DNA from 4 places in the Proteus sp. fly-1089 genome. Region 3 is predicted to be linked to each of the others. Evidence: predicted binding sites of a transcription regulator. Region 3 holds the regulator's gene; each other region holds the start of a gene.

Region 1 (3,221 bases), on a different contig from region 3:
TTAACTAATGAATGTTACCATTTCTTAACACGATTTTTTTCCAATTTTAGTTAAATAAAGGTAAGAGAAAATGTAACAACTTTTAATATTAAGAAAATATTAAGGGATGTAGAGAGGAGAAAATTAGCTATGGAATATCAGAAATAGCAGTATAAATGTGTTAAGTCTAGATTAAGCCTCTATAAAAGAGGCTGAACAGTATGTAGTACATCATTAATGATGAGATGATTCTTGAGATAATGTTAATGATGATGTCTCATGATCCGTACCTTCATTGCTTTCTTTGTCTTTAGATAGGATCTTGTTTTTACTCTCTTTAGCTTGGAGATAGCCTACGAGGCTCAGTTGATATCGACGAATATTCTCAACATAGCGATAAGCTTCATGTCCTCTCGCGTAGCCATAAGGGAGGTCAACATAGTATTTCTTCTGGCTAAGTAGCGGTAATCTTGATTTTACATCTAACCAACTGTCAGGATCTGCGCCTTGTTGTTCGGTCAGCCTTCTGGCGTCAAGCATATGACCAAATCCCATGTTGTAGGCGGCTAATGCAAACCAAATTTTCTCATCTTCAGGAATAGACTCCGGTAAACGAGAAAGAAGATGTTTAAGATATTGAGCACCGCCGCGAATACTTTCTTCTGGATCAAGCCTATCAGTGACTCCCATACTTGATGCAGTAGGGCGTGTTAGCATCATCAGACCTCTAACACCTGTTGGTGACGTTGCATGAGGATCCCAGTGTGATTCTTGCCATGCCATTGCTGCTAATAATCGCCAATCAAAGGTATCCGCGTATTTCTCAAAAAGAGGCTGATAGTTTGGCAAAATGGAATCAATTGCAGTAATAAAAGAGATAGTGTCAAAGTAATCAAATGAACCTACATGGCCAAAATACTTTTCTTCCAATCGTGCTAATACATCTTCTTGAGATAATTGGTTAAAGTAATCTAGCATAGCGGCATACAAACTATTATCTTCGCTATCAGGTAAATACCATGTCAGAGGGCGGCTTTCAGTCACCTCAAATCCTACGGCAACATTAGGGTGAATACGTTGTTGTACTGCAACACTGATTGAGTCGGCTAAAACATAGGTAATTTTGCCTTCTGATAACGCTTCAAGTAGCTGAGAGGTTGTCTGATTATCTGATTCTTCCCACTCAAGCTCAGGGTATTGCGTTTCTTTTAGTGTACGCAATAAGCTTGCATGGGCCGAACCTGCCGTGACGACAAGGCGCCCATCTAAAGCATCAAAGCTACGTGGCCTTAATGTTCCTTTACGGTAAACTAATTGCTGAGATACTGAAAAGTAAGCAGGCCCACTACGTGTCGTATCTAATCTCTCTTTGTTATAAAGTAATCCAGCTGCGATAAAGTCTGCTTTATTATTCTCCAGATCATCAAACATTTGGTTGATATTTGTCCGCATATTAACGACAAGCTTCACGCCTAGATAATCAGCAAAGCGTTTCACTAATTCATAATCGAAACCTACGGGGTCCTTTTTATCGTTCATCGTTATCAATGGTGATGGCATCGTACTAACTCTTAACTCACCACGAGATAAAATCTTATTTATCTGCGCTTTTTGCCTATCGGGCCAAGTAATATTCAACGCAATAATTGCCGCTGAAAAGAGCGCTATGATAACGATAACGAAATAGTTTATCCTTATATTATTCAATAGGTTATTTCTCGTTAACGTTGTTTATTGTTGTGTGTAAAGTCGTTATCTTAACATGGATAAATTTCCAGTAATCGAGCATTTTGCTTAACATATTGGTAATACGCAACTTGATTACACCAATTAATCATTAAAACACACTAAGTTAAATGCCGTTATTTTGTTCACGCAAACGGTTTCGTCTGGGCGGTTATTCTATTATACTAGGCGCGTTTCCCCTGAATGATTGATCAGGCTAGCTGCTAAAAGAGAGAACTCAATACTATGGAAATCCTGCGTGGCTCCCCCGCTTTATCCGCGTTTCGTATTAATAAATTACTCACTCAATGTCAGGAAAATGACCTTCCTGTACAAGGTATATATGCGGAATTTGTTCATTTCGCAAAAGTGGAAGGGCAGTTATCTGAAGATGACCACATTAAATTAAGCCAATTATTGCATTATGGGCCTTCATTAACAGAGCATGAGCCTATTGGGGAAATGCGAGTGGTGACACCTCGCCCTGGAACGATTTCACCTTGGTCTTCTAAAGCAACAGATATTGCACATAACTGTGGCTTATCCAAGGTGGTCAGAATTGAACGTGGTATCGCTTACTTTATTGAAGGCGATACGATGACAGAAACACAATGGCAACAGCTTTATGGTTTGATTCATGACCGAATGATGGAAACCATTTTCTTAAATTATCAAGATGTGAATACACTGTTTGCGGAGCAAACGCCAGCACCATTAAAAACGATAGATGTGCTTGCTAAAGGCAAAGATGCGCTTGTTAAAGCAAACATTGAAATGGGATTAGCACTTGCTGATGATGAAGTTGATTATTTAGTCGATGCTTTTAATCGTTTAGCTCGTAATCCAACTGATGTTGAACTTTATATGTTTGCACAAGCCAACTCTGAACATTGTCGCCATAAAATATTTAATGCAGATTGGATTATTGATGGTAAAGCGCAAGATAAATCATTATTTAAAATGATTAAAAATACGTTTGAGCAAACTCCTGATTATGTCATGTCAGCATATAAAGATAATGCGGCTGTTATGGAAGGATCGGTTGCTGGACGTTTTTATCCTGATGCTGAAAAAGGGCATTATCATTATCATCAAGAACCCGTACATATCTTAATGAAAGTGGAAACACATAACCATCCAACAGCAATTTCACCTTGGCCGGGAGCTGCAACAGGTTCTGGTGGTGAAATTCGAGATGAAGGTGCAACGGGGCGTGGTGCCAAACCTAAAGCGGGTTTAGTTGGATTCTCAGTATCTAACCTGCGTATTCCAGGATTTGAACAACCTTGGGAAGAAGATTTTGGTAAACCAGAACGTATTGTAAATGCATTAGATATCATGACTGAAGGACCATTAGGTGGTGCGGCATTTAATAATGAATTTGGTCGTCCTGCATTACTAGGCTATTTCAGAACTTATGAAGAACAAGTTAATAGCCATAATGGTGTTGAAATTCGCGGTTACCATAAACCAATTATGCTAGCTGGTGGCATTGGTAATATTCGTGAAGATCATGT
Region 2 (3,221 bases), on a different contig from region 3:
ATTTTCCGTCTCTAAATGCCGCTTTACGACGTATACCTTCAACTTCAAAGCCTAATTTTTTATATAAATGTAAGCCTTTTTCATTATCTGAATACACTTCCAACTCTAAACGTGTTGCGGCTAGCCAATTGAATGCATAATCGATTGCTGTATTGATAAGTAACTTACCGACACCTTTTCCGGAGTACTCGGCACCCACACCAATACCAAAACTTACAATGTGGCGACGACGAGGATGATTATCAATTATCAGTGCTAAATGTCCCGCAACTTGACCATCAATAGTTGCTACAAAATTAGGAATATTTTGTTCTGCGAATTCGAGTAATCTTTTTTTCCACATCGTCACAGAAGGGTAAGGAAATTGGCAAGTACAAATATATAAATCAGGATGAGTATATAACTGTTGAATTGCGGCTGCGTCGTCTGGTTCGCCATGGCGTATTTTTATTTCTTGCATATATTCTACCAATTATTTAACAACTAAGCTTAATTTCGACAATAGCGAATTAAAGTAGATAAATAAATAGTAAAAAAGCGGAATATAGATATATTCCGCTTTTTGTCTTTAAAACCGATGATTCGAATTAAATCGCCCACTCACCCGCATAAAATGCCACTAAAGCAATTGTAATTAATACGGTACCAATATTGAGTTTACGCCATTCGCCGGCAAATACTCGACCAATCACTAAACAACCAAAACCTAGCATAATGCCAGTAACAATATTACACGTTAAAACAATAAAGACGGCACACACCATGCCTGACATTGCATCAACAAAATCACTGAAATCTAACTTAGTGACATTACCTAGCATCAATAAACCCACATACATTAATGCAGGTGCCGTTGCATAAGCTGGAACTAAATAAGAGAGAGGCGATAAGAAAAGGATCAGTAAAAATAAAATACCCACCACTGTTGCAGTTAATCCGGTTTTACCACCTGCGGCTGTTCCTGCAGCTGATTCAACATAAACGGCTGCAGGTGCGGCACCAATTACACCCGCAAAAATACTACTGACGGAGTCAGAAGTCAGTGCTTTTCCGCCATTAATAATTTGTCCACGTTTATCTAATAAATTGGCTTGACCGGCAACGGCACGGATAGTCCCGGTTGCATCAAAAATCGCAGTCATCACTAACGCAAGAACACTTGGTAAAACTAAAGGTTGTAATGCTCCTTTAATATCCATTGCGAATAATAAAGAAAGCCCTTCTTCACCTAATTGAGGCATTTTAAAAACACCTTGATATTTTACATTAGGATCGAAAATCAGCCCAATAATAGAAATGGCAACAATCACCAATAATACGCCACCTGGGACTTTGCGTTTTTCTAATCCGAAAATAGCGGCTAAACCTGCAAGTGACATCAGAACAGAAAATGAAGTAAATTTACCCATCGCCACAGGTAAACCATCTAATGGATTTTTAACGACAAGTCCAACGCTATTGGCGGCAATTAAAAGTAAAAATAAACCTATCCCTATTCCTGCGCCATGAGCAATACCTGTCGGAATATTTTTTAAGATCCAAGTACGAATGCCAGTTAATGAAAAGACAGTGAATAAACACCCCATTAAAAATACGGCGCCTAATGCAACAGGCACAGAGATATTTTGTCCCAAGACCAAGCTAAAAGCGGTAAATGCTGTTAATGAAATAGCACAACCAATCGCCATAGGAAGATTTGCCCACAATCCCATTAGAAGGGAGCCCAATCCCGCGACTAAACAGGTTGCAATAAAAACTGCAGTATGCGGAAAACCGGCTTGTCCTAGCATGCTAGGAACAACAATCACGGAATACACCATAGCCAAAAAAGTCGTCAAACCGGCGATCATTTCTTTGCGAACAGTTGTACCACGAGCTGTAAGTTTAAAATAGCTATCCAGTTTACCAGTAGTTGCTGATTGATTAGCAGACATTACATTCCTCTGACATAAAAGCGGTTCACTCTCCAAAAAACGAAAACGATTACGTATCAATTAAAATAACCTCTTACTGATAAGGATCTTAAGAGGGAGTCAAAAGCAAACGTTTGGTTTTTCGTGTGGATTGAGTGAGAGAATTTGACGCAAACGATTATCTTGTGCTTTTAGGGTAAGAATCAAGCGAAAAAACATATTTTTAATAAAAATGTCATAAAAAGATAATTTAAAGTGAGAGAAAAAGAAAAAGAGGAAAGCCACTACCGACTTTCCTCATCATTCTACTTTTGTGCGGCCATCCAATGTCATGCTTATTCCATAGTATAAAAAAAGATTAACCAATTGGTTTAATTGAATTTATATTACATACCATGATAACTAGGTATATCTATCTATTATTAGTAACTTTAATAAGTTGCTTAGATAAATAATACCTTCCGTTCCCAATGTGTGGCGATTAATGATTTGCAGTATTCATGATTTTTATCTGAAGATAGTATTATCTTCTACTTCTAACGTTAGATGAATAAACGTCGTTTTAGCAAATTACTTCTGTTCAATATAAACATTTCTAGATTATTCTTAATAACTTTTAAAATAAGTACAATTACGAAATATAATTATAATCATTTATAAAAAACAATAAGATAAAGTTTTAATATTGAGAAATTAAGAAAAGGAAGACTTCCTCTATCGTATTCCTATCACCCTAAATGGAATACGATAAAGAAGAAATAATATTAAGATGAAATAATATTAAGGTGAACTGCTATTGAGTGCTTCAACACCCACATTCCAACGTTCCATCGTTGAAACTAAGAATAAACCTGTCATGGCGACCAATAAGAATGGTAGTGAAGATGAAGAGATTTCTGACAACGCCCCTGCCAGCAAAGGCCCAGATAAATTACCCACTCCCCATAACATGGCTGCTGATGCATTAGCGACCATCAGATCATTACCTGAGAAATATTGTCCTATTTGCACCAATGCAATGGTATATATCGCACCCGCTGTTGCGCCCAACACCAGTAATAAAGGCCAAATTAAAAATGAGTGAGACATAGTGATAGGTAATAATAAGCTTGCAAGTAGCGTTACCACACCACAAATTCGATATAATCGAGTCCTATTCATATGATCAGCAAGCCAGCCAAACGGCATTTGCATAATGGCATCACCTGCTAAAATCGCGCTTATCATCATTGCGGCAATAGCTTCAGTGTGTCCCATACTTAAACCATAAATAGGAAACATAGAAAGTACGGTACCATCAAAAAAAGC
Region 3 (3,221 bases):
AGTGCCCTCCGCCGTTAGTTATACTGTTCGGCAATTAGAAGAATGGCTCGCCGTTCCTTTATTTGAGCGTCGTCACCGTGATGTAGAATTAACCGATGCGGGTAAAATTTTCATCAAAGAAGCGCGATCTGTTATCAAAAAAATGAATGACACTCGACACCTATGTCAACAAGTTTCTAATGGGTGGCGTGGTCAATTTAGTATAGCAGTTGATGGCATTGTTAAACCCGAAAGAACACAACAGCTTATTCTCGATTTCTATCGCCATTTTCCTGATATTGAGTTGTATGTCTACCCAGAAGTGTTTAATGGGGTATGGGACTCCTTAGTTAATGGTCGTGTTGATTTAGCAATTGGTGCAACAAGAGCGTCACCGATTGGTGAACGTTATAGTTTCAGGGATATGGGTTTTATGCCTTGGCGCTGTGTTTGCCATGTTGATCATCCATTAGCTAAAGCAGAACACCCATTAACCGATGATGAAATGCGACCTTATCCTAGCTTATGTTTAGAGGATACATCACGTAGTTTACCAAAGCGTGACACTTGGGCGTTAAATAACCAACGTAGAATGGTTGTACCAACATGGGATATGGGGCTTGAGTGTTTGTTGGCAGGATTATGTGTAGGAATGGTGCCTTGGCATCGTGCTGAGCCATTGATAGCCCAAGGTAAGCTAGTTACTTTAAAACTTGCACAGCCATTGCCAGACAGTCCATGCTGTCTGACGTGGGTTGATAAAAGTGAATCGCCTGCTTTGACGTGGTTGTTAGATTATCTTGGAGATAGCCAAACCTTAAATGAGGAATGGCTTCGCTAGATATTATATAGCTGAATAGGAATTAGCGACGATAGTCGATAAAAGGACCATCAGCAACTGAACGACGCTCAACCAATCGAGGGTGTACTTCGATTGTTTGGGCATCTTCACGTTTGTTAACGATGCGATCAAGCAACATAGATAAGGCCATTTGACCTAAACGTTCTTTGGGCTGGTGGACAGTGGTTAATGCAGGGGTAAAATAACGTGCATTACGAATATTGTCATAACCCACAATTGAAATATCAAAAGGAACACGTAAACCTAGCTCATCTGCAGCACAGATTGCTCCCATTGCCATCACATCACCACCACAAAAAACTGCAGTAGGGCGTTGTTTTTGATTTAGCATTTGATACATCGCTTTATAACCTGACTCAGGTTCAAAGTCACCTTGTACAATCCACTCATCTTTTACTGTAATTTTGGCTTCTTCCATGGCTTTTAGAAAGCCTTGTAGACGACCACCGCCGGTGTTGCGCTCTAATGGACCAGGAATAATACCGATATCACGATGACCTCGTTCGATAAGATAACGGCCAGCGATATAGCCACCATGAAAAGCGTTATCGATAATTGTATCTGTAAAGTCGCCACGGGCCTTACCCCAATCCATGACAACCATGGGAATATTACGATAGCCTTCCAAAAGAGTGAGAAGGTGATCGGGATATTCAGAACACATCACTAATAATCCATCAACGCGTTTTTGTGCCAGCATTGCTAAATAGGCTTTTTGTTTATCAAGATTATTATGTGAATTACATAAAATCAGTGTATAGCCTTTGCTATAACAACTGTTTTCAACTGCTTCAATCACTTCAGCAAAGTAAGGAGCTTCACTGGACGTGGCTAACAGGCCAATAGATTTGGTATGATTGACTTTTAAACTACGCGCCACGGCACTAGGCGAATAATTTAATTCTTTTATAGCGGCCCAAACTGCTGCCCGTGTGTTCTCTGCAACAAAACGCGTTTTGTTGATCACATGAGAAACAGTCGTGGTTGATACGCCTGCGCGTTTTGCCACGTCTTTTATTGTTGCCATGGTGTGGAAAACTCCTGACCTTCATTGGTCTCTTTTATCTAATTTTATGGTTTAACTGCCAGTATAGTCATACATAGGGCAAACACTGGCAATAATTTAGCGATTAGCTGTGAATTTTGTATGATCTAGCTCAAAAGTGAAAGTATTAATCAATGTTATAAATTGTGCACTGGTCGCTATTTTAGCAAATTTTGATATGTGATAATAATTAACCATGACAAGGTTATGGTTAATAATGTGTATTATAATCATTTTGAGGGAGAATAGATGGATACGGATCTGAAATTTGGTTTGAGTACAGCAGTAGCAGCACTTGTTATGATCGTTATATTTTCTACTATGTTGTTCTAATCACTGCTTTATAAAATATCCGATCAATTTAAATTATAAATTATCGAATATCTGAGTATAACAAAGGGCTCAAGGCCCTTTGTTATTATGTTACCAAAAACGAATCTTAATCACTCATCTTTGATTATCAAGTTCAATTAAGCTAGGTTAGCTTCAACAAATGACCAGTTAACCAGCGCCCAGAACTCTTCTAAATATTTCACGCGTGCGTTACGGTAATCGATATAGTAGGCGTGTTCCCATACGTCCACAGTTAACAGTGGTTTGTCTGCACCTGAAACTGGTGTTGCTGCATTAGATGTGTTAACAATTGCCACTGAACCGTCAGCTTTTTTCACTAACCAAGTCCAACCTGAACCGAAGTTTTTTGCTGCCGCATCGTTAAATTGCTTTTTGAACTCTTCAAAAGAACCAAATGCTTTGTTGATAGCATCAGCTATTTTACCTGTTGGTGCACCACCAGCGTTTGGTGCTAAGCAATTCCAGTAGAAAGTATGGTTCCATACTTGTGCTGCGTTATTGAAGATGCCACCATCAGTCGATTTGATGATTTCTTCTAACGATTTAGATTCTAGATCAGTGCCTTTAACCAGATTGTTTAAGTTGGTTACATAGGTTTGGTGATGTTTACCATAGTGGTATTCTAATGTTTCTTTAGAGATATGTGGCTCAAGAGCATCTAACGCATAAGGTAATTTTGGTAATTCGAAAGACATTGCGTACTCCTTTATACTATCTATTTCGGGTTTTGTGCCTAAAATCATTTCATCAAGATCATCTGAATTGATAAAATGAGGCAAATGAATCACTAACTTGTTACTATTTTGCTAATTATTTTAACAAAAATTTGCTGAAATAACAGCTAAATATCTTTTATCTATCGTTATAAGGCATATTGATTAATTATACTCATAAGAGTATATCCCACCAAGCGACGCGTAAAGTAGTAAAGCCATTATTGTGCTAAATGAAAATATTATTATTAATACGATTATTTCAGGT
Region 4 (3,221 bases), on a different contig from region 3:
CTGAATAGAAGCCCACACCAAACTGACCAATTAATTGGCTATCTTTAGCTTGATCTTGTCCGATAGATTCTAAGAATGATTTGGTACCTGATTTTGCGATAGTACCTAGATTATCAATGACTTCATCACGAGTCATACCAATACCATTATCACTGATAGTCAGAGTTCGGTTCTCTTTATCAGTGGAAATGCGCACATGCAATTCACCGTTATTTTCATAAAGTGCTGCATCTGATAATGCACGAAAACGTAATTTATCTGCCGCATCTGATGCGTTAGAAATCAATTCGCGAAGGAAAATTTCTTTATTGGAGTAAAGAGAATGGATCATTAATTGAAGAAGTTGTTTAACTTCTGACTGAAATCCTCTTGTTTCCTGACCTTTCATACTCATTTTTACCTCAATTAATCCTAATTTGGCGAAAAAAATCAATATGAGTAAAAAGTGGGGATAGTTAAGCAAGTTTCAAGGGTGGAGTCATAAATTACATGAAGAAAATATATTAGCAGGCTGATATCGATTAAAAATCGATCAAGTAAATAAAAAACACTGCTAAGCAATAGCGAAAACTTAGCAGCAAAAAATGTTATAGTTGCTCACCATCACTAATAATTATCGCTTTTACTCCGGCTTTTACTTCATCTAGCGCATGTTTGATGGTATCAGCATGTGCAAGTACAACCCCTAAACGGCGAGAGCCTGTAATTTCAGGTTTCGCAAAAAGACGAATTTGACGGTTCGCCTTCAACGCTTTTTCAATACCAGAATAAACGATATTTGAGCTATGTAGCTCTGGCAAAATAACAGCTGAAGCACAGTTACCTAGCTGACGGATCCCCCCAATGGGATAACCTAAAAAAGCACGCACATGAAGTGCAAACTCTGATAAATCCTGTGAAATTAGTGTCACTAATCCCGTATCGTGAGGACGGGGAGATACTTCATTAAAAAACACATCATCGCCTTGAACAAACAACTCTACGCCAAATAAGCCGTACCCCCCTAAATTTTCCACCACTTTACTCGCAATATGTTCTGCTTTAGCAAGCGCTATATCACTCATTTTTTGAGGTTGCCATGACTCACGGTAATCTCCTTTTTCTTGTCGATGACCAATGGGAGCACAAAAATGGATACCATCAACAGCATGAATAGTCAGTAAAGTAATTTCAAAATCAAACGGGATCATTTTTTCAACGATAACACGCCCTTTTCCTGCTCGTCCGCCTTCTTGAGAATAGGCCCAAGCATGTGCTAAATCATTTTCACTACGGATAACACTTTGTCCTTTCCCCGACGAACTCATAACAGGTTTGACAATACAAGGAAAACCGATATCTAAAGCAGCTTTTTTAAAACTCACTTCATCATCAACAAATTGATAATTTGATGTTGGTAAAAGTAATGTTTCCGAAGCTAAACGACGGATCCCCTCTCTATCCATTGTGAGTTTTACAGCACGTGCACAAGGAACAACTTTTTGCCCTTTTTGTTCTAATTCAACCAATAACGAGGTTGCTATCGCCTCAATTTCAGGAACAATAAAATTAGGTTTCTCTTGTTCAATAATGAGCTTTAATGCATTACTATCAAGCATATTCACCACATGATGGCGATGTGCGATATGCATCGCGGGTGCATTGGGATAGCGATCAACTGCAATCACTTCAATACCTAGGCGCTGGCATTCAATAGCCACCTCTTTACCCAGTTCACCTGCACCTAATAGCATTACCTTTGTTGCATTAGCTGTAAGAGCCGTACCCAACACAGTCATTTTTTACCCTCACTATTTATAAAAAACACAATGACGCAAACGATTGCCTTTGCGTAGCATAACGGATTTTACTTGATAGAAAAATAGGCAGGCAAAAATAATCAATCAAAGAAAGAAAACAATTACAAAATTTGGCTACGTTTTCCTTTTTGGATTTTTAGATAATTAAGACGTTTTCGGATAAGTGCCAAGATACAGCATAAAAGCCCCAGCCAAATTAGAGAAAAACTGACACCTTTAACTTCATCAAAAGCTTCATGAAATAAGAAAACAGCCAATAAAAATTGAATAGTAGGTTCTATATATTGCGCTAGTCCGATAACGGTTAACGTAGTTCGTTTCACCGCCGCAGTAAAAAACAATAATGGTAATATAGTAACAGGTGCGGTTAAAACATAATAAAAACGAGTCAGATTATCTGCTGAAGGTAGCGCGCTTTTATCTGTCATAAACAACCAAATGGTCACACCTATTGCTAATGGCATTAGCCAAAGAGTTTCCATAAATAAAGAGGTTATTACATCAAAACGAATAAACTTACGAATTAATCCATATACAGCAAATGCGCCCCCCATCATAATAGCCAGCACCGGTAATTCCCCGTACATCCACAGCTGGTATCCCACCCCCGCACAAATTAAGGTAACTGCCCACTTTTCTGCTGGATTAAGCTTTTCTTTCAGAAAGATCACACCTAATAAAATCGAGAAAAGTGGATTAATAAAATATCCTAAGCTCGCTTCTAATACTTGTTGATGCGTTAATGCATAGGTAAAGGTACACCAAGAAACCGCCATTGCCATTGAACTAAATAAACACATAAAAACAGAGCGTTTATCTTGGAAAACCACGCACCATTGAGTTCTATTCTTGATAAAAAGTCGCACCAACAATAATAAAGGAATAGACCAAATTAAACGCTGGGCTAACATTTCTAATGGTTGAGCACCAGGTAAAAGCCGATAAAAAAGAGGTGTGATCCCCCAAAGAATATAAGAAAAAATGGCTAATACTGCGCCCGATTGAGCCCACATTTAATATTCCATCAATAAAAGTCGATACGTTTTAATATCATACGCTTAAAACAGATAGAACAATATGATCAACATCGCTGATTGATTGATAAAAAATAGAAGCGTCTAATCGTAAAGATAAAAAAATCTCCACTAATAATGGCTTCGAGAAAAACCAGTATTAATGGAGGGCAAGAAAATACCATTAAGAGAAAGCGTGGTAAAAACCACAACCAGAAAAATCAGTGAGTTATCAGAAAATCTCCCGAACATGTAAAGGAGGTTGTTGTTGAACAAAATCATGTAATTTTTTACGACTTGGTGCCGCGGCTATCGCCCCTTTTTGAGTTGTGGCCAAAGCACCACAAGCAGCCGCTTGCGTCACTATTTTTGATAAGTATTGTTCATCTTCAGCAAAACCATATTCTGC

The links. The regulator PurR, encoded in region 3, represses purine synthesis genes. The targets are predictions, from matches to a motif close to CANGCAAACGTTTGCNTG.
Region 1: a site for PurR is predicted at 1,852-1,869, ahead of purL (phosphoribosylformylglycinamidine synthase). Genes of this name have one in related genera too.
Region 2: a site for PurR is predicted at 1,973-1,990, ahead of ABN080_RS12130 (NCS2 family permease). Genes of this name have one in related genera too.
Region 4: a site for PurR is predicted at 1,811-1,828, ahead of purT (formate-dependent phosphoribosylglycinamide formyltransferase). Genes of this name have one in related genera too.

What each region holds. Positions count from the first base shown of each region.
Region 1 covers NZ_JBEETS010000003.1:67,193-70,413, reverse strand. The annotation lists gene mltF (membrane-bound lytic murein transglycosylase MltF) at 214-1,686, opposite strand; gene purL (phosphoribosylformylglycinamidine synthase) at 1,951-3,221, shown strand, end outside.
Region 2 covers NZ_JBEETS010000005.1:28,625-31,845, forward strand. The annotation lists gene ABN080_RS12125 (GNAT family N-acetyltransferase) at 1-460, opposite strand, end outside; gene ABN080_RS12130 (NCS2 family permease) at 588-1,934, opposite strand; gene ABN080_RS12135 (MFS transporter) at 2,694-3,221, opposite strand, start outside.
Region 3 covers NZ_JBEETS010000001.1:490,028-493,248, forward strand. The annotation lists gene punR (DNA-binding transcriptional activator PunR) at 1-820, shown strand, start outside; gene purR (HTH-type transcriptional repressor PurR) at 843-1,868, opposite strand; gene cydH (cytochrome bd-I oxidase subunit CydH) at 2,136-2,219, shown strand; gene sodB (superoxide dismutase [Fe]) at 2,357-2,935, opposite strand.
Region 4 covers NZ_JBEETS010000004.1:101,918-105,138, reverse strand. The annotation lists gene htpG (molecular chaperone HtpG) at 1-394, opposite strand, end outside; gene purT (formate-dependent phosphoribosylglycinamide formyltransferase) at 588-1,778, opposite strand; gene rarD (EamA family transporter RarD) at 1,901-2,812, opposite strand; gene ABN080_RS10890 (PfkB family carbohydrate kinase) at 3,045-3,221, opposite strand, start outside.